3 regions of the Rouxiella sp. S1S-2 genome follow, and region 3 is predicted to be linked to each of the others. Evidence: predicted binding sites of a transcription regulator. Region 3 holds the regulator's gene; each other region holds the start of a gene.

Region 1 (10,542 bases), 490 kb from region 3:
GCGCCCCACCCGCAGGATGAGGCAAAATGCCCATAGGAATGCCGTAGACTTTCTCGAGAACATCGCCCTGCATCATCTGCTCAGGGTTGCCTTCGGCAATCATTTCTCCCGCGCGTAACGCCACCAGGCGATCGCAGTAACGGGCGGCCATATTGATGTCATGCAGCACGGCAATAACCGTCAACCCTTTCTGGTGACTCAATCGCTGGATAAGCGCCAGCACGTCAACCTGATGGGCAATATCCAGTGCAGAGGTGGGTTCGTCGAGCAAAAGACAGCGACTGTCTTGTGCCACCATCATCGCCAGCCACGCGCGCTGACGTTCGCCGCCGGAAAGGCTATCGACCAGACGTTGGGCAAAGGGCTGAAGGCCCACCAACTCAATGGCTTCTTCCACTTTTTCACGATCATGCAGTCGAAAACGCCCCAGCGCGCCGTGCCACGGATAGCGACCAATCGCCACCAGTTCGTGAACCGTCATGCCTTCCGCCGCCGGCAACTGCTGGGGGAGATAAGCAACCTGACGCGCAAAGGCTTTGCTCTCCCACTGATCGACCGGTTTCTCGTTAAGCAGCACTTTGCCCGATGAGGCTGGCTGATGGCGACCGAGCATTTTAAGCAGCGTGGATTTACCCGATCCGTTATGGCCGATCAATCCACACACTTTTCCCTGTGGGAAGGTGAGCGAAAGAGGGGCTAATAGCGTGAGCCCGGGCACGGTAAAACTCACCTGATCCAAACGATAAATGCTGTCTTCAAGCGTCTGCTGCTGTGCTACGTGGGCAGTTTTCATAATGGCCTATCGTTAAGTTAGCCGGGTACAGTGTGGCACTGTGCCCGGCTATTTTAGCAAGGAATAACCGGTTAGAAGCGGAAGGTTGCCGTCGCGACTATCTGACGATCGGTGCCCCAGTAGCAGGCATAATCGCGATAGCAACTGGCAACGTACTCGCGGTTAAACAGGTTGTTAATGTTGACGCCGACGGAAGAGCCCGGCAGTCCAACACGTGCCAGATCGTATTTAACCAACGCATCAACAAGGGCATAGCTCGCCACGTTGAACGGCTTGTTATTGTCTTCACCGGTGGTGTAGAAGCTGGACGTCGCCCCTACGTAACGCACGCCGGAACCTACGGTCAGGCCGCTAAGTGCCGACTCGTGGAAAGTATAATCGGCCCACAGCGAGGCCATGTTGCGCGGCACTTCCACCGGGCGCTGGCCCTGATAGTGGGTGTCGTGCGTATATTTCGCATCGGTAAAGGTATAGGAAGCGATGACGTTAATATTGGCATTAACGGCGGCTTTTGCCTCTAGCTCCACGCCGCGCGAGCGGATGACGCCAGACTGAACGCTGAAATTGGTGTTAGCCGGGTCAACCGTCAGATTGTTGTCTTTGGTGAGCTGATACACCGCCGCCGTCAGGCTAATGGGGCGATCATCAGGAATATATTTCAGACCGGCTTCATACTGCTTGCCAATCGACGGCTTGAACGGCTGAGCAGTTACCGTTGCGCCAGGCGTGGGCTCAAACGACTCGCTGTAGCTAAAGTACGGTGAAATACCATTATCAAACAGATAGTTGAGACCGCCGCGCCAGGTAATGTGGTGGTCTTTAATGGCTGCCGTCGTATTGCTGCTGCGGGTCAGCGTTGAGGTTTTTGCGATGTCATAGCGCGCACCGGTAGTCAGGATCCAATGATTCCACTCAGCCTGATCCTGCACATACAGGCCGGTCTGCTCCTGACGATTTAACACGTTGTACAGGAAACCGCCCTTCGCATCCGAATTGTTGTAGTCAGGATGGGTCAGGCTGAGGTTGTTGGCAGAACCATAGTCGGCATCAATGCTGTTGCTCATTCGCATATAATCGACACCCATCAACAGGGTGTGATCGACCGCGGCGGTCGAGAATTTGGCCTGCGCCTGGGTATCAACATCGAAGTTGTTCAGCTTCTCGGAAGAGACCACATAACCCCGGCTAATTTGCGCCGGTGCCACGTATCCGGTGTCATAGATGCCAGTATATTTACTGTCAATTTTGGTGTAACGCAGGTTCTGACGCACGGTCCAGGTATCATTAAACTCATGATCGAAGCTGTAACCCACCATTTTTTGATTACGCGACAGTCGGCTATTGCCGTCTCCATCATTAAAATCGGTCGGAAGCTTATGCGGTTTACCATTGGCATCGTAGAAAGGCACAACGGTACCCTGACGCGGCATCCAGCCGTAGAAGCCTGAGTCTGGGTCATCCTGGAAATTACTCAGGAAGGTGAAATTGGTTTTATCATCCGGATGCCAGCTGAACGACGGGGCAATCGCGTAACGTTTCTCTTTCGCCATCACCTGCTGGGTGTTTTGGCTGTGAGCCACGCCGGTTAAGCGATAGGAATACACGCCATCATCGTCAATGGCATCGCTGAAGTCGAAACCGGTTTGATAGAGGCTGTCTGACCCCATTTTGAACTGTATTTCACGTAATGGCTCAGTAGTCGGACGCTTGCTGACCATGGTAATCACGCCGCCCGGATTGCTCTTGCCGTATAAAACGGAAGACGGGCCGCGCAGCAGCTCAACGCGTTCGAGGAAATACGGGTCCATCGACACTTCAGAGTAGTTGTCACCCTGCAATTTGATGCCGTCGAGATACTGATTGGTGTTTACCGAGGTAAAACCACGGATTGCCACGGCATCATACGTGCTGGAGCTGCCGCGACTGGCGAATACGCCCGGCGCATAGTTCAACGCCTCTTTTACCGTGGCAGGTTGGCGCGTATCCATCTCTTCGCGCGTTACCACCGAAATAGACTGCGGCGTTTTCACGATCGGCGTATCGGTTTTTGTGCCGGTGGCGCTATGTTTGGCAACAATCGTCGGTGCCGGTCCCCAGGCTGATTCCTGTGCAACGTTTGATGACGCATCGCCGACGACGGTGATGGTATCGCTTTTTGGCGCACTCGCTGTCGTTTCAGCCGCAAAGGCTTGAAAAACAAAGCCGGTGAGCGCGGCGGCAACGGTTAATGCAATCTTGTTACGAATGAAAGGTGCTAAGCAGTTATTCACAGACGGAGTGCGCATATAAGCCATTGGATAATCCCGGGAGACATTGAAATAGGAATGAAAACGATAATTATTATTATAACGATCGCATGATATGCGTAAGTGTCAGGAAACTGCAAGGGCATTTACCTTTTGCACTAACTGAGCGACATTTAGGTAACCATGCATTGTTTATGGTCAATTAACCGGTAGAAAGCTGATGAATAAAGGGCTGCGCGGAGGGGAGGAAAAATAAAAAAAAAGCGCGATATCAATCGCGCTTTGTTTATTGGGCATTTGCCACAATGGATAAGGTCTAAAATAGCCGTGTCAGGCCTATTTGGAGCCGAACATGTCTTTTATCCATCCTGCTACACCGTTACTGTCCTTTTTCTCGTCCTGAGGCTGCTGCTGCGGCTGACCCTGTTGCTGTGGCTGCTGCTGCGGATGCTGCTGCTGGAAAAGTTGCTGCTGCTGTTGCTGCTGTTGATAGGCAGCCGCCTGTGAAGCCTGGCACAGCTTTTGGGCATCGTCGGTCCACACAGGAATAGTGCGCAGGCCACCGCCGGTCAGTAATCCTCCTCCGTTATTACAGATGAAGTTACCGCTGTCATCAATATTCATCATGCTGACATCATCTGGCACCTGAAGGTCGAGCGGCATCGGGGTAATATTGCCCAGATAGCGGCTGTACAGCGCCAATGCACCGGTTGAACCCCACAGTTTAGAAGGCCCGTTGTTATCGCGCCCTACCCAGGTGATCGCCACTTGGTTACCGTCGATACCCGCAAACCAGCTGTCGCGCAGTTCGTTCGACGTCCCGGTTTTAGCTGCCAGATGCAGTTTAGGGTATTTCACTGCCAGCGCGCGCGAAGTGCCTTCAGAAACCACCTGCTGCATCGCGTAGAGTGTCAGATAAGCGGCCTCTGACGGCACCACGCGCTCTGCCTGCGGATAACTCTGATAAAGCACCGTGCCGTCTTCACCAATCACCGAACGCACTGCCGACAGCGGCGCCTTGTTACCGCCGCTGGCGATAGTCTGATACTCCTGCGCCACTTCCATCGGCGTGAGGGCGATGGCACCCAGCAGCATAGACGGCGTTTGATTTAACGACTCTTTAGGAATGCCCAAATTAATCAGCGTCTTGGTAATGTTATCAAGGCCGACGGCCATACCGAGATTCACCGTTGGCACGTTCATGGAACGGGCCAGGGCATCAACCAGCAGGACCTGACCGCGGAACTGATTATCGTCATTGTGCGGCGACCAGGTTTGTCCGTTCGACAGCTTAATAGACAGCGGCTGGTCGGACAGTACCGTGTTTAAACGGTATTTATTCGGGTCACTCAGCGCGGTCATGTAGGTCGCTGGCTTAGCCAGTGAACCGACCTGACGACGAGCCTGCATCGCACGGTTAAATCCGGCAAACTGTGTTTCGGCCCCGCCCACCATGGCACGCACTTCACCGGTGTAACGGTCAACAATCACCATTGCCGTTTCAATATCGTTGAAGCCGCTTTTCTTGCGTAGCAGAGGAATTCCCTCTTCTACTGCTTTTTCTGCGCCGTCCTGAGCAATCGGGTCCAGCGTGGTGAAAATTTTCACGCCAGACATCGAGGTGATTTTATCACCCAGTTTTTGCTGCAGCTCCTGACGAACCATCTGCATAAAGGCAGGCTGCGGAGAAATCACCCCACCTTTAGGCTGCACGCCCAGAGGACGCGCACTGAGCATGTCATACAGCTCCTGGTCGATAATGCCCTGCTGCTGCAGAAGGCGCAGCACAAGGTTGCGGCGTTCAAGCGCCAGCTTCGGGTTACGCCACGGGTTATACAATGACGCACCTTTAACCATGCCGACCAACAGCGCCTGCTGGTCAAGGCTCAGCTCGTCAACCGGACGACCGAAGTAGTAAAGGCTAGCCAGCGGGAAGCCGCGTATCTGATCCGAGCCACTCTGCCCTAAATAAACTTCGTTCAGGTAGAGTTCGAGAATACGGTCCTTGCTGTATCGGCCGTCCATCAGAATCGCCATGTAGGCTTCACGCGCTTTACGCCACAGCGTGCGCTGATTGGTCAGGAACAGGTTTTTAACCAGCTGCTGAGTTAGCGTACTCCCGCCTTGCACCGCGTGTCCGGCGGTAACGTTGGCGAGGAAAGCACGACCAATTGAATAAGGACTGATGCCGTCGTGCTCATAGAAATGACGGTCTTCGGTAGCAATCAGCGTCTGCACCAGCAGGTCCGGGAAGCCGGCGCGCGGCACAAACAGGCGCTGTTCACCGTTAGGCGACTGCAACATGGTTATCAAACGCGGATCGAGGCGGAAAATCCCGAAGTCACGGTTGTTATCCATGTTTTTGATTTCTGAAAGCTCATTGCCTTTGAAAATCAGGCGGGCATTAATCTGCCCCTCTTTGCCGTCCGGGAAGTCGAAAGGACGACGCAGCAGGTCGATATTGCCGGCTTTAACGCTGAATTCGCCCGGGCGCGTAATGCGCGTCACCTGACGATACTGCGTACCGACAAGCAGATTGATCATCTCTTTTTGGGTATAAGGCGAACCCGGCTCCAGCGTGACCATGCGGCCATACACGGCGGCAGGCAATTGCCAGACTTTACCGTCGATGCGTCCACGGATCTCGGAGTCGAGATAGACGCCGTAGGCCGCCATCAGTACGACGAAAATGATAAACAGCTTAATCAATAGACCAAGCCAGCGGCGTTTTTTACGCGGTTTTTTGCTGGTGGCTCCCTTGCCCGACTTGGCGGTCTTACGGGTCATGCGCGACTCCTGAGGTGCTGCATTGCGACTATCGTCATCATCTTCTTGCTCATCATCGCCCTGATAGACGTAGCGCGTGTCTTCGTCGTCGTCGCGACTGCGACGCGCAGGACGTCCGCGTTTAGGCTTGGGGGGTGACGGTTTGCCTTTTCGGCCAATCGGCTCGCGATCATCGCCAGACATACTTAATCTCCATCAGACCCGGCTTATAAAAAAATGCCGGATGCTATCTTTTACAATCATAAAAAACGGCAGTTATATGAAATAAACGCTTTAAAATAAGGGCTGTGTGAAACTGGCGCTTACTCTGTGCTCCGCCTTTCTCCTCGTATAGAAGAAAGGTCTGAAAATTTCCTGCGTAAATGAACTACGAATATTTTTTCGTCCTGCGCGTCGGCACGGCCTCGGCGGGATTGTCCGGCCACGGATGCTTAGGGTAGCGGCCTTTCATCTCTTTTTGAACCTCACGATAGGAGCCCTGCCAGAAGGCGGCCAAATCGCTGGTTATCTGCAACGGGCGATGCGCGGGTGACAGCAACTCCAGCACTACCGCCACGCGCCCCTCGGCAAGCATCGGACTACGCTGCTCGCCAAACATCTCCTGCAAACGCACCGAGAGCGTCGGGGGTTGGTCGCTATGATAGCGGATTGCCAGCCGGCTGCCAGTCGGAACGGTATAATGTGTGGGTAAATTCGCGTCAAGACTCTGGCGCTGGTTCCAGTTCATCAGACGCAGCAGCGCGTCGTTCAGGTCAATCTGCTGCAACGCCCGCAGGCTGCGAACGCCGTTTAATGACGGCAGCAGCCATTGTTCCAGCGAATCTAGCAGGCTCTGTTCATCCACCGCCGGCCATTCCCGTTCAGGGAGCCATTTTTCAGCACAGCCTAAACGCACTCGTAGCTGCTCTGCCTGCGGCGACCAGCTGAGAGCCTGCAGTCCCTGAGCGCGGACCCACTCAAGTAACGCCTGCTGCAAATCCTCATCGGCGGGTTTAGCCAGCGGCTGCGCTTTTAGCACCAGTCGCCCCACCTGCCAGCGACGCCAGGCGCGGAGCGTGCCTTTTTCTTCATCCCACTCCACGGCTGTTTGCTCTTTTACGGCGTGGGGCAGGCGCGTCGCAAGCTGGGTAGCATCCAAGGTGATCGCCAGCAGGATACGGGCGTCAGGGCTGTTGTTACCCTGCAGCAACTGTGGCGCAACCAGCCAGGCCGCGCGGCTCAGCGCGTCGTCCTGCGACAGCGAAGCGCCGAGTCCGTTAGCCAGAAGATAGCGGCCATCAAGACCGCGACGCTCGGCAATTCTGTCGCTAAACGCCTCGGCCAACAGCCAAGGTGCCAGCGAAACGTCAACCTGACCGCTGCTGCGCGACAAGCGTTGAACCAATTGGCGCGCACGGCGCTGCCAGTGAGGCTGTGGGCGACTCAGCCAATAATCGATATCCGGCTGTCCGCCGCGCGGGGGTTCTTCCATTATGGCCACCAGTAGAGCCGCGGTGGCCAGCGCGTCACTGCTCTGGCGTTCGGCCTGCACCAGCATCGCCGCCAAACGGGGTTCACAGCCCACCTGCGACATATTGCGGCCCAGCGCGGTCAGCTTGCCCTGAGCATCGACGGCGCCAAGTGACGTAAGCAGTCGCCGGGCAGCGTCAAGCGCCACCGCGGGCGGCGCGTCCAGCCAGATCAGTTGCGAAGCATCAAAGCATCCCCACTGCAAAAGCTCTAGCCATAAACCGCTCAAATCGCTATGTAATATTTCGGCTTCGCTTTGCAGCGTCGCGCGCTCGGCCTGTTCTTTACTGAACAAATGCCAGCACTGACCTTCTTCAAGTCGTCCTGCACGCCCTGCACGCTGGGTCATCGCCGCCTGACTGATGCGCTGCGTAATCAGTCGCGTCAATCCGGTGCGCAAATCAAACTGCGCGCTGCGCTCCAGCCCGCTGTCGACGACCAATCGAATGCCCTCAATGGTAAGACTGGTTTCGGCAATGTTAGTCGCGAGCACCACTTTACGGCGGCCAGCGGGCGAAGGCTGAATGGCTTTTTGCTGCTGTTCGAGCGAAAGCGCGCCATACAGCGGACAGAGGTCGACATCGTTGCCCAACCTGCCGGTAAGCAAATTTTGAGTACGCGTTATCTCCGCCACGCCGGGTAAAAACAGCAGCATCGAGCCGTGATTTTCAGCCATCAATCGGCTTACGATGCGCGCAACGCCCTCATCCAGGCGCTCGTGGCTGGCCAGCGGCAGATAATCACGCTCGACCGGAAAACTGCGCCCCTGTGAAATAATCACCGGCGCATCGGGCAATAAGGGTGAAAGTCTAGCGTTATCAAGCGTGGCCGACATAATAAGCAGACGCAAATCTTCCCGCAGCCCCTGCTGCACGTCGAGCAGCAGCGCAAGCGCCAGATCGGCCTGTAAACTGCGTTCGTGAAACTCGTCGAGGATCACCAGCGAATACTCAGCCAGCTCCGGGTCTTGCTGCACCATACGGGTCAAAATACCTTCGGTCACCACCTCAAGACGCGTCTCGGCGCTGATTTTGGACTCAGCCCGCATGCGATAGCCAACAGTTTGTCCCGGCTGTTCGCCCAGTTGCTGAGCCAACCGATAGGCCACGCTCTTAGCCGCCAGCCTGCGCGGTTCAAGCAGCAAAATTTTGCCGGAAAAAATGCCCGACGTGAGGATTTGCAACGGTAACCAGGTGGATTTCCCCGCGCCGGTGGGTGCATGCAACAACACCTGCGGCGCCTGTTGCAGCGCTGCAATAATTTGGTTCAGTACGGCACCCACGGGCAGTAAGGACACGGACTCTCCATGATAAATTCAAGATTAAGGCTCGGCATTGTAATAGAAAAAATTGTCGCCGGGCGGGATGAATTGTAGCATTCAGGCTCGCTGGCGGTATGTAGCCGCGCCCAGCGTTGTTACCTTAAAGGAAATTTAATGCCTGAATCACGCCGCCTGTTCTTTGCCCTTTCTCTGCCAATGGCGCTGCAAAAGCAGGTCATACGGTGGCGCGCGGACAATTTTGAACCGGAAGACGGACGTCCGGTTGCCGCCGCAAACCTGCACCTGACGCTGGCATTTCTGGGCGAGGTCAGTGACCAAAAAGCTGGCGTACTGCGCGAGATTGCCACGCGAATTCAGTCCCCCGCCTTCAGCCTGCGGCTCGACGACCTGGGTCATTGGCCGCGGCCCGGCGTCGTTTGGCTAGGAACCCGCCGCGCACCGCTCGCACTGCTGCAGCTGGCCTCGCTGCTGCGCTCACACGCGGCGCGCAACGGCTGTCATCAGTCTACGTTACCGTTTCATCCGCACGTGTCCTTGCTGCGCGGCGCAACGCGTCCCGTAGCCTTACCGGCGGCAACGCCGCAGTGGCAGCTCGACGCGACTGATTTTTCGCTCTACGAGTCCCGCTTTCATCAGGGACGCACGCGCTATCAATGTCTGCAAAGCTGGCCATTGCTCGCCACACCGCCGCCACCTTGTTAATCAGAGAGCCGATTTGATGCAATTCCTCCCGCCACTTCAACCGGCAACGCTTATCAAACGTTACAAACGTTTTCTCGCCGACGTGATAACGGCCGATGGCCGTGAATTAACGCTGCACTGCGCCAATACCGGTGCCATGACCGGCTGTGCAACGCCGGGTGATACCGTGTGGTATTCAACCTCGGATAATCTGAAAAGGAAGTACGCCCACAGTTGGGAATTATCCGAAACGCAGAGCGGACACTGGATTTGCGTTAACACACTGCGCGCCAATCAGGTGGTGCGGGAGGCGATTGAAAATGATCGCATTCCCGAATTATCTGGTTACAGTAAACTGACCGCCGAAGTGCGATACGGTGCTGAAAATAGCCGTATAGACTTGCTATTACAGGCAGATAATCGCCCCAACTGCTATATTGAAGTGAAATCTGTCACCTTGTTGCAACACGGCTGTGGATACTTTCCAGATGCGGTGACGCTGCGCGGCCAAAAGCATTTACGAGAGTTGCAGGCGATGGCAGAACAGGGTCAGCGAACGGTATTATTTTTCGCTGTATTGCATTCAGGCATTGAAACTGTGGCTCCGGCACACCATATTGATCCCCGCTACGCAGAATTATTGGCGCAGGTGCAGCAAAATGGAGTTGAAGTAGTCTGTTATGGTGCCGCTCTTTCGGCAGAGGGAATTCACCTCGCCAAACCGTTGCACCTCGTCTCTAAAAAATGATTGTAGATTTACTGAATTGAAGTCGTCAGCAGCTAAAACCATCGGGTGCGGATACGCTTTCCATCACATGCTTGTCAAGTGGCTGTGAGGAATAATTGCCAACCTCCCCGCCTTCTGGTATTTATAGCGGCCTGATTTTTTCCCCACGTTGGGGATCGATAGTGCGTTATGTAGGAGAAGCATCATGCAAGAAGGGAAAACCCGTAAAACCTCGTCCCTGAGCATTCTCGCCATCGCTGGGGTGGAGCCATATCAAGAGAAGCCAGGCGAAGAGTACATGAACGGCGCCCAGCTGGACCACTTCAAAAAAATTCTTGAAGCATGGCGCAATCAGCTCAGGGATGAAGTTGACCGTACCGTTACGCACATGCAGGAAGAAGCAGCCAACTTCCCTGACCCGGCAGACCGTGCCACTCAGGAAGAAGAGTTCAGCCTTGAACTGCGTAACCGCGATCGCGAACGTAAGCTGATTAAAAAAATTGAGAAAACGTTGAAA
Region 2 (10,542 bases), 3.9 Mb from region 3:
GCCAACCAGAAAATAAGCCTTAACCATTTTAATTCTCTAAAATTTTCAGCTTATCATCAGGTTATTTATTATAACCTGATGATAACAGGTATTTTAAAGTACTAAAAAAGCCACGCGCATTCAATGAGTCACGACATTTTTTAGCTCATCCACAATCAGCCACAGCGCGGTCAGTGCCATCAATCCTGCCATCACGGTATTAAACGCCTTGAGCTTCCATTCTACCTGCAGGGCCTTGCGAAGGCGGTCACCCATCATCGCCCAAATCAACACGCACGGGAAATTCAGCACGGCAAAACCGATACAGTTCGCCAGCGTGTGGTGAAGCATATTGCCCGATGGCGGCGTGAACAGAATGGCCACGTTGGTTGCCATCAGCCAGGCTTTTGGATTTATCACCTGAAACAGCGCGCCATTTATCAGTCGCATAGGGCGCTGCTCGGCCTTGTTCTGCGGCATTGATGAACGGAATATTTTCCACGACAGCCAAAATAGATAGCTGCAGCCAATAACCGCCATCGGAAGGCGAATAACGGTCATCCAGCTCAGCAGAACGGCTAATAAAGACGTGGTTAACGCGCATTGGATTGCACAGCCCAGCGTGATCCCCATAGTCATTGGCAGCGTTTTTCGCAGGCCAAAATTAACGCCGGAAGAGGCTAGCAGCAGATTATTAGGGCCCGGTGTAATAGACATCACGGTAACGTAACTCACAAAAGCAGTATCCAGCATCGGGTATTCCTTATAAAAATGCGCTCTGCGCCGGCAGGGCTGATGAGTGATTAGCATAAGGGGATAAACAGTTAGGTTACAGAACCAGATATAGGCTATTGTTAGGGTTACAGTAGGTTAAAAGATAAACTGTACCCATATCACTGGCGGGAACTGACACCATGACTGATTTACTCTCCGAAACCTTTGACCCCATCCTCCCGGACGATGCCGATGCGCCGGCTGAAACCCGTTATAACCAACTGGCAGATCAAATGGCCGAAGCTATTCGCCGGGGTACGTTGTTGCCCGGTAGCCGCCTTCCGTCCGTGAGGCGCAGCGCCGAGATGCATCAGGTCAGCATCAATACCGTGGTGGCGGCTTACCGCCGTCTGGAAGATCGCGGGTTGATTGATGCGCGGCCACAGTCTGGTTTTTACGTCAGCAGCGCGCTGCCGGTGCTGGTGAGCAGGGTCGAGGAACATTCGCCCGCCGCCGAGCCTGCCGATGAAGTGCTGGCGCTTATCGACAAGGTGTTCGCCGCGCAGACCAATCCCGCCTACACCAATATCTCGCTTGCCTGTCCGCAGACCAGCGATTTCTATCCCGGCGGCAAGCTGGGGCGCATTATGTCTTCACTGCTCCGCCGCCAGCCGCAGCTCATCGGTCAGTACGCGCTGCCGCCGGGAAACTTGCACCTGCGTCAGCAAATTGCCCGCCGTGCGATGGCGTTAGGCATGATCCTTGAACCTACGGACATCACCCTGACGCACGGCTGCATGGAGGCGCTGCAGCTGGCGCTACGTGTGACGACCAAGCCCGGTGACAGCGTGGGGTTGGAGACGCCGACCTATTTTTATCTCCTGCCGCTGCTCGCCAGTCTGGGATTAAAAGCGGTGGAAATTCCTACCGATCCTCAGGACGGCCTGTCACTCGATGCGCTTGAATTGATGCTGAGTGAAAAACGTCTCAATGCGGTCATTGCCATGCCAACGGCGCAGAATCCGATGGGGTTCACTATGCCGCTGGCGGCTAAAAAACGCCTGGCGCGCCTGATGAACGATCACCAGGTGCCGTTGATTGAAGACGGACTGTATTCGGAGATTCAGTTCGGGCCGACGCTGTCGCCGGCGGTAAAATCTTTTGATAAAAAAGGCTGGGTGCTATTTTGTACCAGCTTTACCAAGACGCTGGCGCCTGATTTTCGCATTGGTTGGATTGCCGGTGGGCGATTCGCCGAAAAACTACGCCATCTCAAAGCCGTATCTTCAATGGCGGAGTCAGCGCTGTTGTCAGAGACACTGGCGGTGTTTCTAGAGTCTGGCGGGTTTGATCATCATCTCCGCACACTGAGAAGGCGCTACGCCGCACAGGTTGATGAGGCTAAATCACTGATCTTGAGATATTTCCCTCAAGGAACCCGCGCGACGCAGCCAAAAGGGGGCTTCGTTTTCTGGGTCGATTTTCCGGCAGAAGTCGATACGGTAAAATTGTTTGACTTGCTGCTTGAAGAAAAAATCTGCATGACGCCAGGCACGCTATACTCGCCAAGTGGCCGTTATCGCAATGCGTTGCGGCTTTCCTGCTGTTATCCGTTCAATGCGCGCTATACCGAAGCCTTGGCGAGAGTGGGGCGAAGAGCCTGCGAGATGAGTGGATTACCGCCTGGTATCGTTACACAGGCTGCCGAATAGCCTACTTCCTGTTACACTACGGGCTGAATTTAATTTTTCGCCGTCCTGCCCCGCAATATCGCGGCGCCTGATGGCATATGGGTTAGCGAAATGATCGAAAAAGAAAAAGCAGAGATTAAGCGTCTGAGCGATATGCTCGACGCCCTGAATCACAAAGATGCTACCGTTATTCAGCAAGGCGTTACCGAGCTGATTGACCAGCATATGAAAGAAAAAGAGAAATTGGCCGCTGAAATCGAGCGTCTGCGCGGTGTGCGTGAAGTGAAGCTGAGCGCAGAAGCGCAAAAGCTTTCAAAAATGTTCAGCCGTGAAATTACCAAGAAAGAGCAGGCCGATATGGGCACGCTAAAGAAAGCGGTTCGCGGTATCGTGGTGGTACACCCGATGACTGCGCTTGGCCGCGAAATGGGTCTTAAAGCGGTAACGGGTTTCTCGAAAAAAGAGTTCTGATCCAACCTTTAGACATTAAAAAAACCGACGAAGTCAGCTTCGTCGGTTTTTTATTGGATCTTTTGCGGATTTTATCAGAGACAAAATCCGCAAACGGCCATTACTTCGCAGCTGCGAAGTTTGCTGCCGCCACGTCCCAGTCGATTACATCCCAGAATGCTTTGATGTAGTCAGGGCGTTTGTTCTGATATTTCAGGTAGTAAGCGTGTTCCCAAACGTCCAGGCCCGCGATTGGTGTGCCTGAAACGCCAGAAACAGCTTCGCCCATCAATGGGCTGTCCTGGTTAGCAGTAGAAACTACTGCCAGTTTGCCGTCTTTTTTGACCAGCCACGCCCAGCCAGAACCAAAACGCGTGGTTGCCGCTTTTTCAAAGGCTTCTTTGAAAGCTTCAACGCTGCCGAAATCACTTTCGATAGCGGCTTTCAGTTCGCCCTGCAGGGTGGTGCCTTTTTTCAGGCCTTTCCAGAAGAAGCTGTGGTTAGCGTGGCCGCCGGCGTTGTTACGCAGGGCAACTTTCTTGTCAGCAGGCACTTTATCGAGGTTGGCAATCAGCTCTTCAACAGACAGTTTTGCCAGCTCTGGCAGGCTTTCCAGCGCCGCGTTGGCGTTGTTTACGTAGGCCTGGTGGTGTTTGCTGTGATGGATTTCCATCGTTTCTTTGTCGAAGTGCGGCTCAAGTGCATCGTACGCGTAAGGCAGGGATGGTAGTGAATAACTCATGTTCATCAGCTCCATTATTGTTGGGCAGTGCAGAGTAATATGAGCACCGCGTAATCAGTCGGATCATTATAGTTAATAAATTGATATTGAAAATGATTATCTATGCTCCGCACTTTGTGTGGGTATTATGCGGCCCGCGTTATCCGTGGCTTAGAGCAAGTTAAACTATTCAAAAGGGAAATTCGTCTAAGGACCAATGCCCCAATCGGCGATGAATCAGCCCTAAATTAACCACAAAGTTATTGCCGTTGTGTGGCAGGGAAAGCTTAATTTTACTCAACCAATCGCTGAGGATGACTATAAACCGTGGCTCGTCCCGTTTTGCTGAAGCCCACCAGTGTTAAATTACAGCGTTCGGCGACGTCAACCGCCAGTGAGGTCGCCGCCGAAACGGCGAACAGGATTTCGATGCCGCACATGGCGGTTTTCTGCACCATTTCATAGCTGGCACGACTGGAAACCAGCGCCGCACCGGCCTGCCAATGCGGCTGCCGCGCCTTGATGCCGAGCATTTTATCCAACGCCACGTGACGTCCTACGTCTTCACAGCCACCGAGTAACTCACCTTGCGTACTGATCCAGGCGGCGGCGTGAGTACAGCCAGTCAGTTGGCCAATAGGTTGCACCGAGTTCAACTGCGTCAGCGCACGGTCGAGATGATTGAGCGAAAAAGTCTGCGTAAAGGGCAGCGGAGCCAGCGGGCGGAACAAATCGCCAAGCTGTTCTATGCCGCAAACGCCGCAGCCGGTTCGACCGGCCATCGCCCTGCGTCGTTCTTTTAAACCGGCAAAACGTCGGCTCGACAGCTCGATATTGACCTCAATTCCGTTACAGTTGGGCGCCGCGTCGAGGCCATAAATGTCGCTCACTGACTCAATAATGCCCTCTGAGAGTGAAAAGCCCACCGCAAACGCCTCCAGGTCTTTCGGCGATGCCATCATAACGACGTGTGAAATTCCGTTATAAACCAAGGCTATTGGAACTTCTTCCGCCACCCAATCCGGCTGGCTTTCGTCCAGGCGGCGGCGCTGAATCACCTGGCGCTGCTGGAGGCCAATCTGGTTTTCCTGCTCGGATAAAGGGGAATTAAGTGGGCTATTCAAGGTATTTTTCCGTTTACGTAATATTCGATTCTGACTGTTCACTAGCGTAGACCTAACCCTGTTGAAATTGAATCTCAATCTGTGCGAATGGCTGGTAAAAGTCTTCCCGACTGCTAATTTTAAGGAGGGTGGACGGCTTTTTTACAGCTTTCCCGGACTTTGATAAGGAGGGTTTAATGAAGTTGATCGGCAGCTATACCAGTCCTTATGTGCGCAAAATTTCGGTGATGCTGATTGAGAAAGGAATTTCGTTTGAATTCATCAACGATCCGCCGACCTCGGAGGGCAGTAAAGTCACGAGTTTCAATCCATTGGGAAAAGTGCCAGCGCTGGTTACCGACGAAGGCGAGGTGTTTTATGATTCACCCATTATTGTGCAATATGTTGAGTTAATGGGGGTTTCTCCGACGTTACTGCCATGGGAGCCGCTGGACGCGCTGCGGGTGAAACAAGTAGAAGCGCTGGCCGACGGGGTGACAGATGCTGCCGTCGCGCTGGTATTGGAAAACCGACGCGATGCGGCGCATAGAAACGAAGAGTGGATTATTCGCCAGCGAGGTAAGGTGCTGCGCGGCCTTGATCAATTAGAAATGTATGCCCGTGAGCGCAAATGGCTCAACGGTGAAAGCCTTAACGTCGCCGACATCAGCGTAGCCTGCACGTTGGGTTATCTTAACTTTAGGCGTATTGCGCCGGGGTGGTGCGTAGAGCGCCCGACGCTAATAAAACTGGTAGAGCGACTTTTTCAGCGCGAAAGCTTCGCCCGAACTGCACCACCTCAATAGCTTTAGCCCCTTTCCCCACTTTTTAGTGGGGAAAGGGTGGGAGGGTGGAGCCATCGGTTCATTACGCCGCTGCACCTTCCACCACAGGCTTACGATGGCGAATAAACACCGTGACCAGCGACAGCCAAAGCAGGCCGCTTATTAGATTGAACAGGTTAAACATCCCGCTTCCACCGCTGAGATAAGCCACCTTTGCCAGCTCGATGCCAAGGGTAAATACCAGCATGCTGATCATTCCCATCGCGGCCGAAACCGTGCCTTTACTCATGTCGCTTGAGAACAGTGTCAGGCGATATAAGCCGGCGTTGGCGATACCGATGCCAAAGGCATACAGGCTGAGACCCGCCGCCATCCACAGGTAGGCGTGTCCGGACAGGAAAGTCGCTAAGGCGGCGACCAGCAGACCTAACACCATCGGTGCTGCGCCAAGCTTAATCAGGCTTTCAACGCTGCGTTTGCCGGTTAATTTTGCCAACGTCAGGTTACCCAAGATAAGTGCGCCAAATACCGGCACCTGCAGCAGCCCGTAATCAAACGCCGAAAGGCCTTCACCGCTGATAAGTATCACCGGAGATTGTGCAATCCACGCCAGCAGTGGCAGGCTGGCAAAACCAATCGCCAGTGAACCGCAGATAAACGGCCGGTTCTTCAGCACAATTTTGTAATCGTGAAGCAGGCTTTTTACTGAAAACTGCTCGCCAATACGTGACGCCGTTTCCGGCATGGCTTTATTCAGGCCCCAAAAAGCAATGCTTGCCAGCAGCGCGAAAATCACAAACATTACCTGCCAAGGCGCGAATTGAATCATTGCCGCACCGGCCAGCGGCCCGAGCAGCGGGGCTGCCAGCGCCACGTTGGCCATCAGCGCGGTGATACGAATGCACACGGACTCTTCGAAAGACTCCTGTATGGTCGCGTAACCTACTGCACCGATAAAGCATAGGCTGATACCCTGAAAGAAGCGGATTGCCATAAATTGTTCTATTGTTTGGGCGAATAGAATAGCCAAACAGCTGAGGACGAAAAATGCCACGCCGGCTAGCATCACTGGACGACGGCCACGGCGGTCTGACAACGGGCCAAGCAGCCATTGCAGGAACATACCGCCAGCCAAATAGGCGGTCATTGAGGTCGGCACCCACTCTTCGCTGGCGTTAAAGTTGGCAACTACCGCCAACATGCCGGGTTGAATCATATCGTTAGCGATATAAGTCGCGAATTCAAACAGCACCATACACAGAGGAAACAGAAGCGCCTGCCGACCCAGAAGGGACGCAGTATTCGGAGAATTATGCATAATCATTTCACATAAAAAAGTGCTAATTTACTGATTATTAGCAAGAAAAAGGGAACTATCCGGGCGGGTAACGCAAGCGGAGTCAGTAATAGCGCACATTCTGCCGATTTTATGAGCAAATGGCAACGATCTTTCTGTTGTTAAGCACATTATGAGAGTGATTGTTTAACGGCATAGAAATTAAATAGTCGATTAAGCTGCCAGAAGCAGCCATTAAATCAAAAAATATGTGAGGAAAAGGGGCGAGATGAGCCAAAAAATAGGCTGGGTAGATAACCTGCGCGCCATCGCCTGCATCATGGTGGTCATTATTCACGCCACCAGCGTTCAGGTGGTTAATTTCAGCGCCATTGGAACCACAACTTGGTGGATAGCCAATCTGCTTGATTCAGCCGCACGGCCTTCTGTACCGCTATTTTTCATGATCTCCGGTTTCCTGTTCTGGGGAGAGAAAAGTGCTCAAACACGGCATTTTATACGTATTGGCCTGTGCCTGACTTTTTATAGCGCCGTGTCGTTACTTTACATCCTGATGATGACAAAAATAGGTTTTTGGCCGTCATTGCGCCATATTCTGCAAAAACCGGTGTTTTACCATCTTTGGTTTTTCTATGCGCTGGGTTTGATTTACCTGCTTTCGCCATTTATTCAGATTAAAAAATCTCCTCCGCAAAGCCTGTTGGTCGTGGCATTGGTTTTGGGAGTGTTTGCAAACCCGCAACTTCCAGCGCTGAACTGGCAAGGTTTTCATCTGCTGCCGCTTAATTTGTATATTAGCGGCGATGCTTTTTATTACCTGCTGTATGCGTTGTTTGGCCGCGCATTGGGGTCGTTGGAGCTGGGAAGGCGCTGGCACGGCTGGGCGGCGGGGGCGATATTCCTGGCAAGCAGCGTAATGATTGCGATCGGCACTCAGCGCCAGTCACTGATAAATCAAAACTTCGCAGACACCTTTTACACCTACTGCGGGCCGCTGGTGTTTATCTCGGCCCTCTCACTGTTTGTATGGGCAAAAAAGACACTCGCGCATTGCTCATCGCGTTTTTTAGCCCTGATTTCCCAACATTCTCTGGCAATTTATGGTTTTCATGCGCTGATCATCATTGCCCTGCGCGGCCAACATCTCGACTTCCCACAGCACCCCTTGCTGAATATCGCTTACCTGTTCACCTGGGGTCTGGGAGGCGGACTATTGCTAGCGCTTGTGCTCAGCCGCATTGATCGCAGGCGTTGGGTGAGTTGAACCTACTGCGGCTGCCAACGTAGCAATGCTCTGCGCAGCTGTCGGCCGGAAGAAAATCCGGCGGCAAGAGCGGCTTTCTCCTGACCCAACCCTTGCTGGATGCGCTGTTTTGCTACCGCGATGCGCAGCTGTTCGTGATAGTCGCGCACACTGATACCTAGATGTTGGCGGAACAGGCGCGTCAGGTGCCTGCCGCTGATGTGCGCTTTGGCGGCCACGTCTTCAACCTGCCAGTCGGATTCAGGGTCGGCAGAAATGACGTTTTGCGCGCGATGAACAGCGGGATGAAGATGATTGCGATGCTGTAGCCACGGAGATAGCTGAGGGTCTTCACCACCGCGCCGAAAATAGACCACCATTTCCCGCGCGACGTCCAGCGCCGCCTGCGGCCCAAGGTGTTGAGCAATTAAATACAGCGCCAAATCGATCCCCGCCGTAATGCCTGCGCTGGTTAAAATATGTCTGTCTTCCACAAAAATACGGTTGTCCTTCACCAGCGCGGCCGGCACTCGCGCACGCAGACGGGCGATAACGTCGTGGTGAGAGGTGCACTGATAGCCGTCGAGTAGCCCGGCCATTCCCGCCAGCAAACTGCCCGAGCAGATGCATACCAGTTGCAGGCGGCCCAGCTCAATAGACTCTTTTTGCGCGCTAAGCCATTCGCGGACCTCCTGCGCCGGGGGCGTATCAAACTGGGTTTGCGAGTTGTTTACGCCTGGTACCACAACAATGCTGCCGTCGGGCAATTGCTGCGGTAACGGAGCAAGACGGCTGACCACCAGTCCGGTCGTCAGCTCAACTTCAACCAGAGGGCTGATGTAATGCAGTCTGAACTGACCGCTCAGGCGCAGCGCCTCGGCTGGACCGGTAAGGTCCAGCGCCAGTGCGCCGGGCAGTGTCACAAAGAAAACATCGCGCTGCATATCACTCCAGATTGATAGTAAGGTGCTGTTTCATATAGGCTTCGATATCCGGCTTGGGCTGCAATAGGGTGGCGACAAACGCGTCGCGCTCGAAGGCCATCACCTGCATGTCCCAGACGCAGAAGGATTCAGTTAATGCCTCGCGCCACTCACCCTGCTCGGTGACCCAGATTTTCATCCGCAGCTCGTTTTCATTGTCCCACCAACCGACTACCAGGTAGTCCATGGTTTTGCCGCGATGCTCCAGCATCCAGCCTACGCCCGGTCGGTCAGCAGTCGTGGCCCGCGGTGGTAACCAACTGGCGACGCGAGAATAGGCGCGTTCGAAAATATCGGCCGGTGAGGTGGTCCCCGAAAACTCGATGCCGTAGCGCTTAAGCTGCCAGCCACTGAATTTCCAGGCGCTGAGCGGCTCAATTTTGCGTGCCAGATACGGTTTTGGCAGCCATGCTTTCGACGGGGCCGGTTCCTGCGGTTGTGCCGCAAGACTGTCCAATTTAGCCAGTGCGCCGTCAACGTCGGTAATGGTGGCAAAGCGGTCTGCCAACACGAGCTCAGTGCGAAGTTTTATCTCCTCGGCGCTGAGCGTTTGTCCTGAAGAATGGGTCATCGGAAACGTTAGCGTAGCCTCGGTGACGAAGGTGACGTCAAAGCCAAGGTCCGAGGCTACGCGGGTGGTGGTTTCGCAGCACTGTTCGGTACGCATCCCGCTGATAATCAGATGGTTAATGTTACGCTCGCGCAGCCAAAGGTCGAGGCCAGATTCGGTTAGCGCATTGTGAACATGCTTGTAGATGCGCACCTGCGGCTCGTGGCTCAGAAATGACATTGGGGTCACCAGGCCTGACTCGAGCGCAAATACCCCCTGACTGACGTGAAAAATATCGATCAGCGGCACGTTGCGGCTTTGGCAGCCGTCGATCAGTCGCGATATTGCCCTTTTGAAATCTGGGAAATGATCGTCCTGCCAGAAATCTTTTTGTTCAAAAGAACGCTGTACGTCAATTATCAATAATGCGCTATGAGACATTTTCAGACCTCCTCTATTTAATATAACGCCATATTGCGCGCTGTATAGCGAGAGAAGAAGGCCAAAAACGGACATGATGATGACAGAGGGGGACGACCTTGAGACGGTGAGCGGCAGCCGGATAAAGCGGCCGCCGAGCATTCACAATATTGCGGCGGGAAACGGCTTAAAACACCAACTGCACCTTCGAGGCTTTAGACTTGTCCATCGCAAAATTCAGCGCGTCGGTTAAATCGGTTTGCGGGTATTCGGCCGACAGCAGTGGCATCGGGTCAATGACCTGATTGCCCAGCCATTCTACGGCGGTCACAAACTCTTCGGTAAAGCGGAAACTGCCGACCCATTTAATCTCTTTGGCTATTAGCATCATCATCGGGAAGTCAGGGATGGCACCGCCCATACCGACCTGCACCAACGTGCCTTTGGCACGGGTAACTTCCAGGCAGCGGCGGATTGAGGAGTGATGACCGGAGGCGTCGAAGGAGACGTCAAAATAGCCTTTTTGCTCAAGGTAAGGCGCAAAATCGCCGTTGGCAGCGTGCAGCGTTTTGGTCGCACCCATTGCTTCAACAATTTGCAGGCACC
Region 3 (10,542 bases):
TATCAACCTATTGGAAAATGCCCATAAGTACGCCGGTGTGCAGGCAAAAATCACCCTTAAAGCCCGAGCCAAAGGCGAACTGCTGGAGGTTGATGTCTCAGACAACGGGCCGGGAATTATCGCCGGCGGTGAACGGCGCATCTTCGAAAAATTCTCTCGGGGAAATAAAGAGTCGGCAATTCCCGGTGTGGGCTTGGGTCTCGCCATTTGTCATGCCATTATTGAGGTACACGATGGCAAAATATGGGCGCAAAACAGTCCTCAAGGCGGCGCGACGTTCTGTTTTACGCTGCCTTTGGAGAAACTGCCGTCAATCGATCCCACTGATTTCGAGAGCGAGAACCCGTGAGCATACCCCCCACTCATATTTTGATAGTTGAAGATGAAAAAGAGATCCGACGCTTTGTTCGCACGGCGCTGGAGGGGGAAGGTATGAAAGTGTTTGAGAGCGAAACGCTGCAGCGAGGACTGATTGAAGCCGGTACCCGCAAGCCGGACCTGATTATTCTCGATCTCGGCCTGCCGGACGGTGACGGACTGGACTACATCCGCGATTTGCGTCACTGGAGCAGCATCCCCATTATTGTGCTGTCTGCCCGCACCAGCGAGGAGGACAAAATAGCGGCGTTGGATGCTGGAGCAGATGATTTTCTGACCAAGCCTTTCGGCGTTGGCGAACTGCTGGCGCGCGTGCGCGTCTCGCTGCGTCGTCATGCCGGTGGCCAACAGGAAAGCCCGCTGGTCAGTTTTGCCGATGTGACGGTCGATTTGGTCAATCGGCGCGTGCAGCGCAATAGCGTAGACCTCCATCTCACGCCGATTGAGTTCCGTCTGCTGGCCGAACTGCTGGCAAACAGCGGTAAAGTACTGACTCAACGGCAGTTGCTCAGCCACGTGTGGGGACCCAACTACGTCGAACACAGTCATTACTTACGCATTTATATGGGTCATTTGCGGCAAAAGCTTGAGCAAGACGCGACCCGCCCGCGCCATTTACTGACTGAAACAGGCGTGGGCTATCGCTTTATGCCCTGACAGCGGCAGGTTACTCTCCGCTTTTATCCGCGTGACCTGATCAGGACTGAGATGCCTCTTCAATGGCTTTTATCAGCTCATAGCCGTGGCTAGACTTTATAGCCACCAGCGCCAAGACATAAAAAAAGCGCTGTATAAACAGCGCTTTAATTGAGCATTGAAACACGTTCGGAATTTATTTAGCGTCGGCCAATACTTTGCTGACGATATCCACGGCTTCTTTTTCGATCTTTTCGCGGTGTTCTGCGCCCAGGAAGCTTTCACAGTAGATCTTGTAAGCCTCTTCGGTACCAGAAGGACGTGCCGCGAACCAACCGTTTTTGGTCATCACTTTCAAACCGCCAATAGAAGCCCCGTTGCCAGGCGCTTTAGTTAGACGGTCAGTGATCGGGTCGCCCGCCAGCGTGTCGGCTTTGACCTGCTCTGGGGAGAGCTTGGACAGTGCGGCTTTTTGCGCGTGGGTTGCAGGTGCCTGAATACGGTTATAGCTCGGCGCACCAAAACGCGCGGCCAGTTCATCATAATGCTGCTGCGGGTTTTTACCGGTCACGGCGGTGATTTCTGCCGCCAGCAGGCACATAATGATGCCGTCTTTATCTGTCGACCACGGTGTGCCGTCGAAACGCAGGAACGAGGCACCGGCGCTTTCTTCGCCGCCGAAACCGAAGCTGCCATCAAACAGGCCGTCAACGAACCATTTAAAGCCAACGGGAACTTCAACCAGTTTACGCCCTAAATCGGCCACAACGCGGTCAATCATCGCGCTGGAAACCAGTGTTTTACCGACGGCGACGTCAGCGCCCCACTGTGGACGATGCTGGAACAGATAATTGATAGCAACGGCCAGATAGTGGTTAGGATTCATCAGACCCGCTGGGGTCACAATGCCGTGGCGGTCATAGTCAGGATCGTTGGCAAACGCCAGGGCAAACTTGTCTTTTAGCGCCAGCAGGCCGCCCATTGCAAATTCGGACGAGCAGTCCATGCGGATAACGCCGTCGTGGTCGAGATGCATGAAACGGAAAGTCTGATCGACAGAGTCATTAACCAGCGTCAGGTCCAGCTTGTAATGCTCGGCAATGCGCTTCCAGTACTCGATGCCTGACCCCCCCAGCGGATCAACGCCGAGTTTCAGGCCCGCTTTTTGAATAGCGGCCATGTCAACGATATCGGCCAGACCTTCGACGTACGCCTGCACCAGGTCCTGCTCGCTGAGGTGGCCACTGTGCCAGGCTTTATCGAGCGACTGACGTTTGACGCCTTTCAGACCATCGGCGATCAGCACGTTAGCGCGCTTTTCAATGACTGAGGTCAGGTCGGTATCAGCCGGTCCGCCGTTGGTCGGGTTGTATTTGATCCCGCCGTCTTCCGGTGGATTGTGTGACGGGGTAATCACGATACCGTCGGCCAATGCGCTGGATTTTTTATTATGAGTCAGAATCGCGTGCGAAACCGCCGGAGTCGGGGTGAAGCCGTTGTCTTGCTGCACGATGACGTCGACGCCATTGGCGGTCAGCACTTCAAGTACGGAAATAAATGCCGGTTCAGACAGCGCATGGGTGTCTTTACCCACGTAGCATGGACCCGTGGTGCCCTGCTCTTTGCGCACTTCAGCAATAGCCTGAGCAATCGCTAAAATGTGTGATTCGTTGAAGCTGTGGCGTCCGGCGCTACCGCGATGGCCAGAGGTGCCAAATTTTACCGCATGGGCGCTGTTGGCCGAGTCTGGCTGCAGCACATAGTACTGCGACGTAAGTTGTGCAACGTTAATCAAATCGCTTTGCTGAGCAGGTTGCCCTGCACGGGGGTTGTTAGCCACTGGCATTTCTCCCTAATGCTTTTTTAAAGAGTGCCGCAAACTTTATCGGTCAGTTCGGCTGGGAACTGCATCAACTGCATGATGTGTTCGATCATGCTGCGTTTACGGCCTGTGTTGGTATTGGTAATGACCCAATAAGGTGTACCGGGTACATGCTTTGGCTTGGTATGAATACCGTTTTGCAGCAACGTTTGCTGGTCGCCGGCAAAATATGTGCGAGTACGTCCACGTAAAGTATCAGTCGCAACCGCAAATTCTTTAGGATCAAGCGTATATAAGGTCGTCAGAATTAACATAAAACGGTTCACCGCTTTAGTTTGTTCGGCATACTCATCAGACAGCATGAGTTCACGAACGGCACGCACGCGATCGCGCGGTGTATTAGCGGCTACCGCGGTTTTTTCTGCGGGCGCTGCGCTGGCTGCGGCGGGAGCCTGCACTTCCTGGCCGGCAGAGAATTTCAGCATCCGCCGCAAAATGTCTGATGCACTCTCACCGATATGCTGCGTATGGCTCGCGATATAGCGGTAAAGCTCTTCATCAACCTCAATCGTTTTCATCTTTATCCAGTACTGTTTTTCTACTTAATTTATTCAAAGGATTATACAAATTAAACTGCGCAAACAAAAAGGCGAATTCACCTTAATATTCAAAAAGCAGACAAAACCTCATATCCAACTCTTACCCGGCGCGTGCATTGCTTTATCCCACTCAGGTATCTGAAAGAAAATCTTCCGTGACTCATGATAACCTAATGAGATCCTTACCAGTAATAAATGTCTAACGGACCCTGCGATGAAATTACATTATCGACTGCAACAATCTGAATCTTCTGACACTTCGGCATTGCCTGTTCTGCTTATTCACGGCCTGTTCGGTACGCTGGATAATCTGGGCGTGCTGGCACGTGACCTGAGACAACAGCATAGTGTGCTTCAGGTGGATTTGCGTAATCACGGACTCTCGGACCGCGCCGATGTTATGACCTACCGCGCCATGGCCGAAGATTTACTCGACACGCTTGACGATGTGGGCATCGATAAAGCGCTGGTGATTGGCCACTCTATGGGCGCCAAGGCCGCGATGGCACTGACGGCGGTCGCACCTGACAGAGTTGAAAAGCTGGTCGCTATTGACATGGCCCCGGTTGACTATGCCACGCGCCGTCACGACGAGATTTTTGCCGCACTTAACGCCGTTAGCGCGGCAGGCATTAAAGACCGCACGTCGGCCGCTCAGTGTATGCAGGCCTTTATAAAGGAAGACGGCGTTGCCCAGTTTCTGTTGAAGTCGTTTCAACAGGGCGAATGGCGCTTCAACGTGGCGGTATTGTTAAAGGAATATGCCAATATTATTGGCTGGGCCGACGTACCTGCCTGGCCGCATCCGGCGCTGTTTATTCGCGGCGGACTGTCTAATTACATACAAGACAGTTACCGCGACGCCATTATGCGCCAGTTTCCGCAGGCCAGAGCACACGTTGTCGCGGGCAGCGGACACTGGGTGCATGCCGAGAAGCCGGACGCGGTGCTGCGCGCCATTCATCGCTTCATTGATGAACAATGAATGCGCAACGCTAACTAAAATTTACCTCTACCGCGCGCAACTGTTCAAAAAAACCGCTAATCATAATAACTTAGCGTGTAATTAGGGGCAGTTAGGCGTTGTGGAGGGATATACGCTAGGGTATGATTGCGCGCTGTAATTTTGCCCCTGCGGCGGGTCGGTTATCTCCCGCGTTTGAGGTAAATTGGGTTAGGGTTTATTAGCCCGAAATGTGTTAACCACTTCATCTGAAAAGGGCCTGGCCGCTTTTCGATGTAACTTCCCTAGTTGTACCGCTACCTATGGCAAAAGAACAACTGGATCGCACGACGCTTGATCTGTTCGCAGACGATCGCCGTCCGGGACGTCCAAAAACAAATCCGCTTTCTCGCGATGAACAGCTTAGGATTAACAAGCGTAATCAGCTTCGCCGTGACAAAAACAACGGTTTACGTCGCGTTGAGCTGAAAATTAATGCCGAAGCCGTGGATGCGCTTAATAAGCTGGCGGAACAGCAAAATATCAGTCGCAGCGAGCTGATTGAGCAGATGCTGCTGTCTCATCTGAACAATCAGGAAAGTTAGTCATCGTTTGTGATGCGGGCGGGTAACCCTAGCGGTTATCCGCCGTTGCGTTTCTCCGTCTTTCCGCAAGTGCAAGAACACACAAAGGCGATAACGCTCGCCTGAAATGCCCGTTAGACTGTAGGGCATTAGAATTAGGGTCGTATTAAAACCGTGCTGCATTAATCAGAGTTGGGATGAGAATATGTTCTCAGCCCGTCGAGTTTGCTATTATCTTGCGCAAACTGAATCGCATGCCGCGGACGAAAAAGCAGACTCGATGAGTCTATTGAAGAACAAGAGGTTAGATAAGCTTATGGCAGTAGTAGGTATCTTCTTTGGTTCCGACACCGGAAACACCGAAAACATCGCAAAAATGATCCAGAAGCAGTTGGGTAAAGATGTTGCTGACGTGCAGGACATCGCCAAAAGCAGCAAAGAAGATCTGGAAAAATACGATATTCTGCTGCTTGGCATCCCAACCTGGTACTACGGTGAAGCACAGTGTGACTGGGACGACTTTTTCCCAACGCTGGAAGAGATAGATTTTGAAGGCAAGCTGGTTGCGCTGTTTGGCTGTGGCGATCAGGAAGATTACGCCGAGTACTTCTGTGACGCGATGGGCACCGTTCGCGATATTATCGAACCACGCGGCGCCGTGATTGTTGGCCACTGGTCAACCGAAGGTTACGGTTACGAAGCGTCTAAAGGCATGGCGGATGATACTCACTTCATCGGTCTGGCCATCGACGAAGACCGTCAACCTGAGCTGACAAACGAACGTGTCGACGCTTGGGTTAAGCAAATTAGCGAAGAATTAAGCCTTTCAGAGATAATCGGCTAATCCCACACAAAGGCTAAGGCCCTGAATCGTTGAGGTTAAACGCGAAAGGGCCAAACTATCACTGAAATTAACAATTTAACGTCTACAAAATTGTAACTTTCAGCTGTATCAAGGTACACTTACATTATCTGTTTTTATCGTTTTGGCTTTTTTATCGCCCGTTTGAAGGGTGCGAACGATGTTTGTGAACAGCCCACCGTTTTCATTAACGTGATTAGCATAGTGACAGGACTAAATCCGCATGACTGACAACAACACCGCACTGAAGAAAGCCGGCTTAAAAGTCACGCTTCCGCGCCTGAAAATCCTGGAAGTGTTGCAAGCTCCGGCAGGTCATCACGTCAGTGCGGAAGATTTGTACAAAGAACTGATTGATATGGGCGAAGAGATTGGTCTTGCCACGGTTTACCGTGTTTTGAACCAGTTTGACGACGCCGGCATTGTTACCCGTCACAATTTTGAAGGCGGCAAGTCAGTATTTGAACTGACTCAGCAACATCACCACGACCATTTGATCTGCCTCGACTGCGGCCGCGTTATTGAGTTCCGTGACGAGTATATCGAAGGCCGTCAACGTGAGATTGCCAAGGCACACGGTATTAAACTCACCAACCACAGTCTTTATCTTTACGGCCATTGCGAACTTGGCAACTGCATCGAAGATGAAACTCTGCATGGTAAAGGCTGATATTTTGCCCCAGCGCTGTCGCTGAGGAACAAAAGAGTATTCGCCTATAAAATGACCGCTGAAAAGCGGTTTTTTTATGCCTGGAATTTGATGCGGAAGAGTTGGGGATTAGCGTAGATCCCCCACTCCTGGAGCCGGGGATCTCACGCTTATTGATCAGACGACTGGCTTACTTTCCCAGTTGTCACGCAGCCCGACGGTGCGGTTAAACACCAGGTGCTCGGCACTGGAGTAAGTGCTGTCGGCGCAGAAATACCCTTCACGCTCAAACTGCAGACTCACTGCGGCCTGTGCGTTTGCCATGCTCGGTTCAACAAACCCGTGGGCAATCACCAGAGACTCTGGATTGATAGTGGTCAGAAAGTCTTCTGCCTGAGCCGGGTTAGCGACGCTGAACAGGCGGTCATACAAGCGGAACTCGGCCGGTTTACCTTCGCTCGCAGACACCCAGTGGATCACGCCTTTGACTTTACGGCCGTCGGCAGGGTCTTTACTCAGGGTATCAATGTCATAGCTACAGAAAATAGTGGTGATATTGCCTTCGGCATCTTTCTCGATGCGTTCGGCTTTAATCACGTACGCATTGCGCAAACGCACTTCTTTCCCCAGAACCAGACGCTTGTACTGCTTGTTGGCTTCTTCGCGGAAATCAGCCTGATCGATGAAGATTTCAGCGGTAAATGGCACATCACGCGAGCCCATTTCTGGCTTGCTCGGATGATTTGGCATTTTTACCCACTGAACGGCATCACCGGTAAAGTTCTCAATAATCACTTTAACCGGATTGATCACCGCCATCGCACGCGGCGCGTTTTCGTTGAGGTCGTCACGAATGCAGGACTCCAGCGCGGCCATTTCAACGTTGTTATCCTGCTTGGTCACGCCGATACGACGACAGAACTCGCGAATTGACGCCGAGGTATAACCGCGACGACGCAGGCCGGATACCGTTGGCATACGCGGGTCATCCCAACCTTCTACAATCTTGTCGGTCACCAGCAGGCTCAGCTTGCGCTTGGACATGATGGAATATTCAAGATTCAGGCGTGAGAACTCGTACTGACGCGGATGACAGGCGATGCTGATGTTGTCGAGCACCCAGTCATACAGACGGCGGTTGTCCTGGAACTCCAGCGTACACAGCGAGTGAGTGATCCCTTCCAGCGCATCGGAAATGCAGTGGGTGAAATCGTACATCGGATAGATGCACCACTTAGTGCCGGTCTGATGGTGGTCGGCAAACTTGATGCGATACAGCACCGGATCACGCATCACGAAGAATGGCGACGCCATGTCAATTTTTGCGCGCAAGCACGCGGTGCCCTCGGCAAACTCGCCGTTGCGCATTTTGGCAAACAGGTCGAGGTTCTCTTGCACAGTGCGATCGCGGAACGGGCTATTTTTACCCGGCGCCGTCAGGTTACCGCGATATTCGCGGATCTGATCCGGAGACAGTTCGTCAACGTAGGCCAGGCCTTTTTCAATCAGCTCAACCGCATAGTGGTGCAGTTGATCAAAATAGTCGGAAGAGTAATGAACCTCACCGCTCCACTCGAAACCAAGCCACTGAACGTCTTTTTTAATAGACTCGACGAATTCGATATCTTCTTTCACCGGGTTGGTATCATCAAAACGCAGGTTGCATTGGCCCTGGTAGTCTTGCGCGATGCCAAAGTTCAGGCAGATCGATTTTGCGTGGCCAATGTGCAAATAACCATTTGGCTCAGGCGGGAAACGGGTCACGACAGAAGCGTGTTTTCCCGATGCCAGATCTTCATCAATAATCTGACGGATAAAATTTGTTGGGCGGGCTTCAGCCTCACTCATTGTTCATTTCCTCTACGCGAACGAAAGCTCGAAAGACTAACCGCATATGTTCCAACAAGCCACGCTGGGAAACAACCCTTATGTGCCAAATTTGAATTTTATAATAAAAAAACGGGAAGAGATTGCTCCCTTCCCGCCGCGGCGCTTAACTCACGCCGATATTTTTTAACAATATGACGTTATTTGGACTGGATCTCGTACAGCTTGCTTTCGCCCGCGACCACAGTCTCTCCCGCCAACAGCGCAATGCCTGCGTAATCTTCCATGTTACTGACTACAACCGGGCTTATCATTGAACGCGCATTGCCGTTCAGATAGTCCAGGTCTAGCTCCAGTACCGGCTGACCCACGCTCACCGTTGCACCCTCTTCAACCAGACGGGTAAAGCCTTGACCGTTAAGTGCGACGGTATCGAGTCCGATATGCACCACAACTTCAGCTCCGGATTCGGTTTCCAGACAGAAGGCGTGGTTAGTATTAAAGAATTTAACGATAACGCCGTTTGCCGGAGCAACCACCGTTTTACTCGTCGGGCGAATCGCTAAACCTTCACCTACCGCACCGCTGGCAAAGGCTTCATCAGGCACCTCAGACAAGGCAACAACTTCACCGGTAATCGGCGATATCAACGTTTCAACCACAACCTTTGGCGTATTGGGTACAGCCTGAGGTTTAACGTCTGCCACTGGCGCAGCCGTTGGCGCTGCGGTTGCTGCCGCTATTGGGCCGGTCGCAATCACCGTACGCATTGCAGCAGCAATGCTTTCGGCACGGGTACCGACAATGACCTGTACAGTTTGTTTATTCAGACGGATAACGCCAGACGCCCCCAGACGTTTTGCCAGCACGTCGTTAACCTGTGCAGAGTCTTTAACGTTGAGTCGCAGACGCGTGATACACGCATCGATGCCTTTGAGATTATCAGACCCTCCCAGCGCGCTGACATAGCTTAACGCGAGTTGGCTCATCCCTTCTTCCGTATTGCTGTTGGTGTCCTGAGTGCCCGTCTCTGCAACATCGTCTTCACGTCCCGGCGTTTTCAGATTGAACATGCGAATAATCACAGTGAACAACACGAAGTAGATGATGAAGAAAATCACCCCCATCACCAGCAACATCCATACGTTTTTGCTCGCCGCCGGCAGGTTGTACATCAACGCATAGTCGATTGCGCCCGCCGAGAAGGAAAACCCAGCGTGGATGCCAAGCGCCGTTGCGATGTACAGGCTTATCCCGGTCAACACGGCGTGGATTAGATACAGCAACGGAGCCAGGAACATGAACAGGAATTCAAGGGGCTCGGTAACACCGGTCAGAAACGCAGTCAGTGCCACCGACATCAGCATACCGCCGACCAATGGACGACGCTCTTTAGGGGCAGCGAAGTACATAGCAAACGCCGCGCCCGGCAAGCCAAACATCATGATCGGGAAGAAGCCGGACATAAACATCCCTGCGGTGCCGTCACCCGCATAGAAACGGTTGATGTCGCCGTGGAACACTGCGCCTGCCGCGTTGGTGAAGTCACCAATCTGGAACCATGCAATGGTGTTAAGAACCTGATGCAGACCCGTAGGGATAAGCAAACGGTTAACGAAGCCGAAGATGCCTGCACCGAATGCGCCAGCGCCCACGATCCACTCGCCACCGGCGCGGATAGCATCCTGAACAGGCGGCCATACGTAACCAAAGATAGCGGCCAGAATCAGACAGAAAAATCCGGTTGCGATAGGAACAAAACGTCTGCCGCCGAAGAAACTGAGGAAGTCAGGCAGTTTGATATCAGACCAGCGGTTGTAAACCATACCGCCAACCAGACCGGTGATAATGCCCGCCAACACACCCATATTTATCGCTGGGTTGATGGTAATCATCGCCTTAGTCAGAATGAAATAACCAATACCGCCTGCCAGGGCTGCAGCACCGGCACTGTCTTTTGACCAGCTTGATGCCACACCAATGGCGAAGATCAATGCGAGGTTATCGAAAACACCGCCACCGGCCTGTGCGATGAACGGCATATTGAGAAGGTCAGGCTGACCGAAACGCAGCAGGAGTGCGGCGACCGGCAGTACGGCTATCGGCAGCTGAAGCGCTCTGCCTAAACGCTGAAAGAATCCAAGTATATTCAATTTTTCCCCCTATTCGCCCTCGGGCGAATCACCAAAGTAGTTTAATTAGTATGTTGTACTACCTGTTTTAAAACGGCTTAAAACCTGAC

What was found. The regulator Fur, encoded in region 3, represses iron uptake genes when iron is present. The targets are predictions, from matches to a motif close to ATAATAATGAGAACNACTATCAA.
Region 1: fhuA (ferrichrome porin FhuA) is a predicted target of Fur. The motif match lies at 3,118-3,140, and genes of this name have one in related genera.
Region 2: sodA (superoxide dismutase [Mn]) is a predicted target of Fur. The motif match lies at 3,657-3,679, and genes of this name have one in related genera.

What each region holds. Positions count from the first base shown of each region.
Region 1 covers NZ_WFKL01000001.1:4,680,301-4,690,842, forward strand. The annotation lists gene fhuC (Fe3+-hydroxamate ABC transporter ATP-binding protein FhuC) at 1-793, opposite strand, end outside; gene fhuA (ferrichrome porin FhuA) at 865-3,087, opposite strand; gene mrcB (bifunctional glycosyl transferase/transpeptidase) at 3,376-6,009, opposite strand; gene hrpB (ATP-dependent helicase HrpB) at 6,194-8,632, opposite strand; gene thpR (RNA 2',3'-cyclic phosphodiesterase) at 8,771-9,319, shown strand; gene sfsA (DNA/RNA nuclease SfsA) at 9,336-10,046, shown strand; gene dksA (RNA polymerase-binding protein DksA) at 10,231-10,542, shown strand, end outside.
Region 2 covers NZ_WFKL01000001.1:334,765-345,306, forward strand. The annotation lists gene GA565_RS01555 (hypothetical protein) at 1-27, opposite strand, end outside; gene GA565_RS01560 (LysE family translocator) at 121-732, opposite strand; gene GA565_RS01565 (PLP-dependent aminotransferase family protein) at 894-2,405, shown strand; gene GA565_RS01570 (YibL family ribosome-associated protein) at 2,496-2,855, shown strand; gene sodA (superoxide dismutase [Mn]) at 2,956-3,576, opposite strand; partial or broken gene fdhD (formate dehydrogenase accessory sulfurtransferase FdhD) at 3,849-4,616, opposite strand; gene GA565_RS01585 (glutathione S-transferase) at 4,856-5,464, shown strand; gene GA565_RS01590 (MFS transporter) at 5,526-6,761, opposite strand; gene GA565_RS01595 (acyltransferase) at 7,009-8,004, shown strand; gene GA565_RS01600 (GlxA family transcriptional regulator) at 8,007-8,927, opposite strand; gene GA565_RS01605 (isochorismatase family protein) at 8,929-9,957, opposite strand; gene idnD (L-idonate 5-dehydrogenase) at 10,124-10,542, opposite strand, start outside.
Region 3 covers NZ_WFKL01000001.1:4,189,541-4,200,082, forward strand. The annotation lists gene kdpD (two-component system sensor histidine kinase KdpD) at 1-349, shown strand, start outside; gene kdpE (two-component system response regulator KdpE) at 346-1,035, shown strand; gene pgm (phosphoglucomutase (alpha-D-glucose-1,6-bisphosphate-dependent)) at 1,211-2,854, opposite strand; gene seqA (replication initiation negative regulator SeqA) at 2,878-3,414, opposite strand; gene ybfF (esterase) at 3,650-4,420, shown strand; gene ybfE (LexA regulated protein) at 4,702-4,983, shown strand; gene fldA (flavodoxin FldA) at 5,279-5,806, shown strand; gene fur (ferric iron uptake transcriptional regulator) at 6,048-6,494, shown strand; gene glnS (glutamine--tRNA ligase) at 6,651-8,321, opposite strand; gene nagE (PTS N-acetyl glucosamine transporter subunit IIABC) at 8,501-10,453, opposite strand.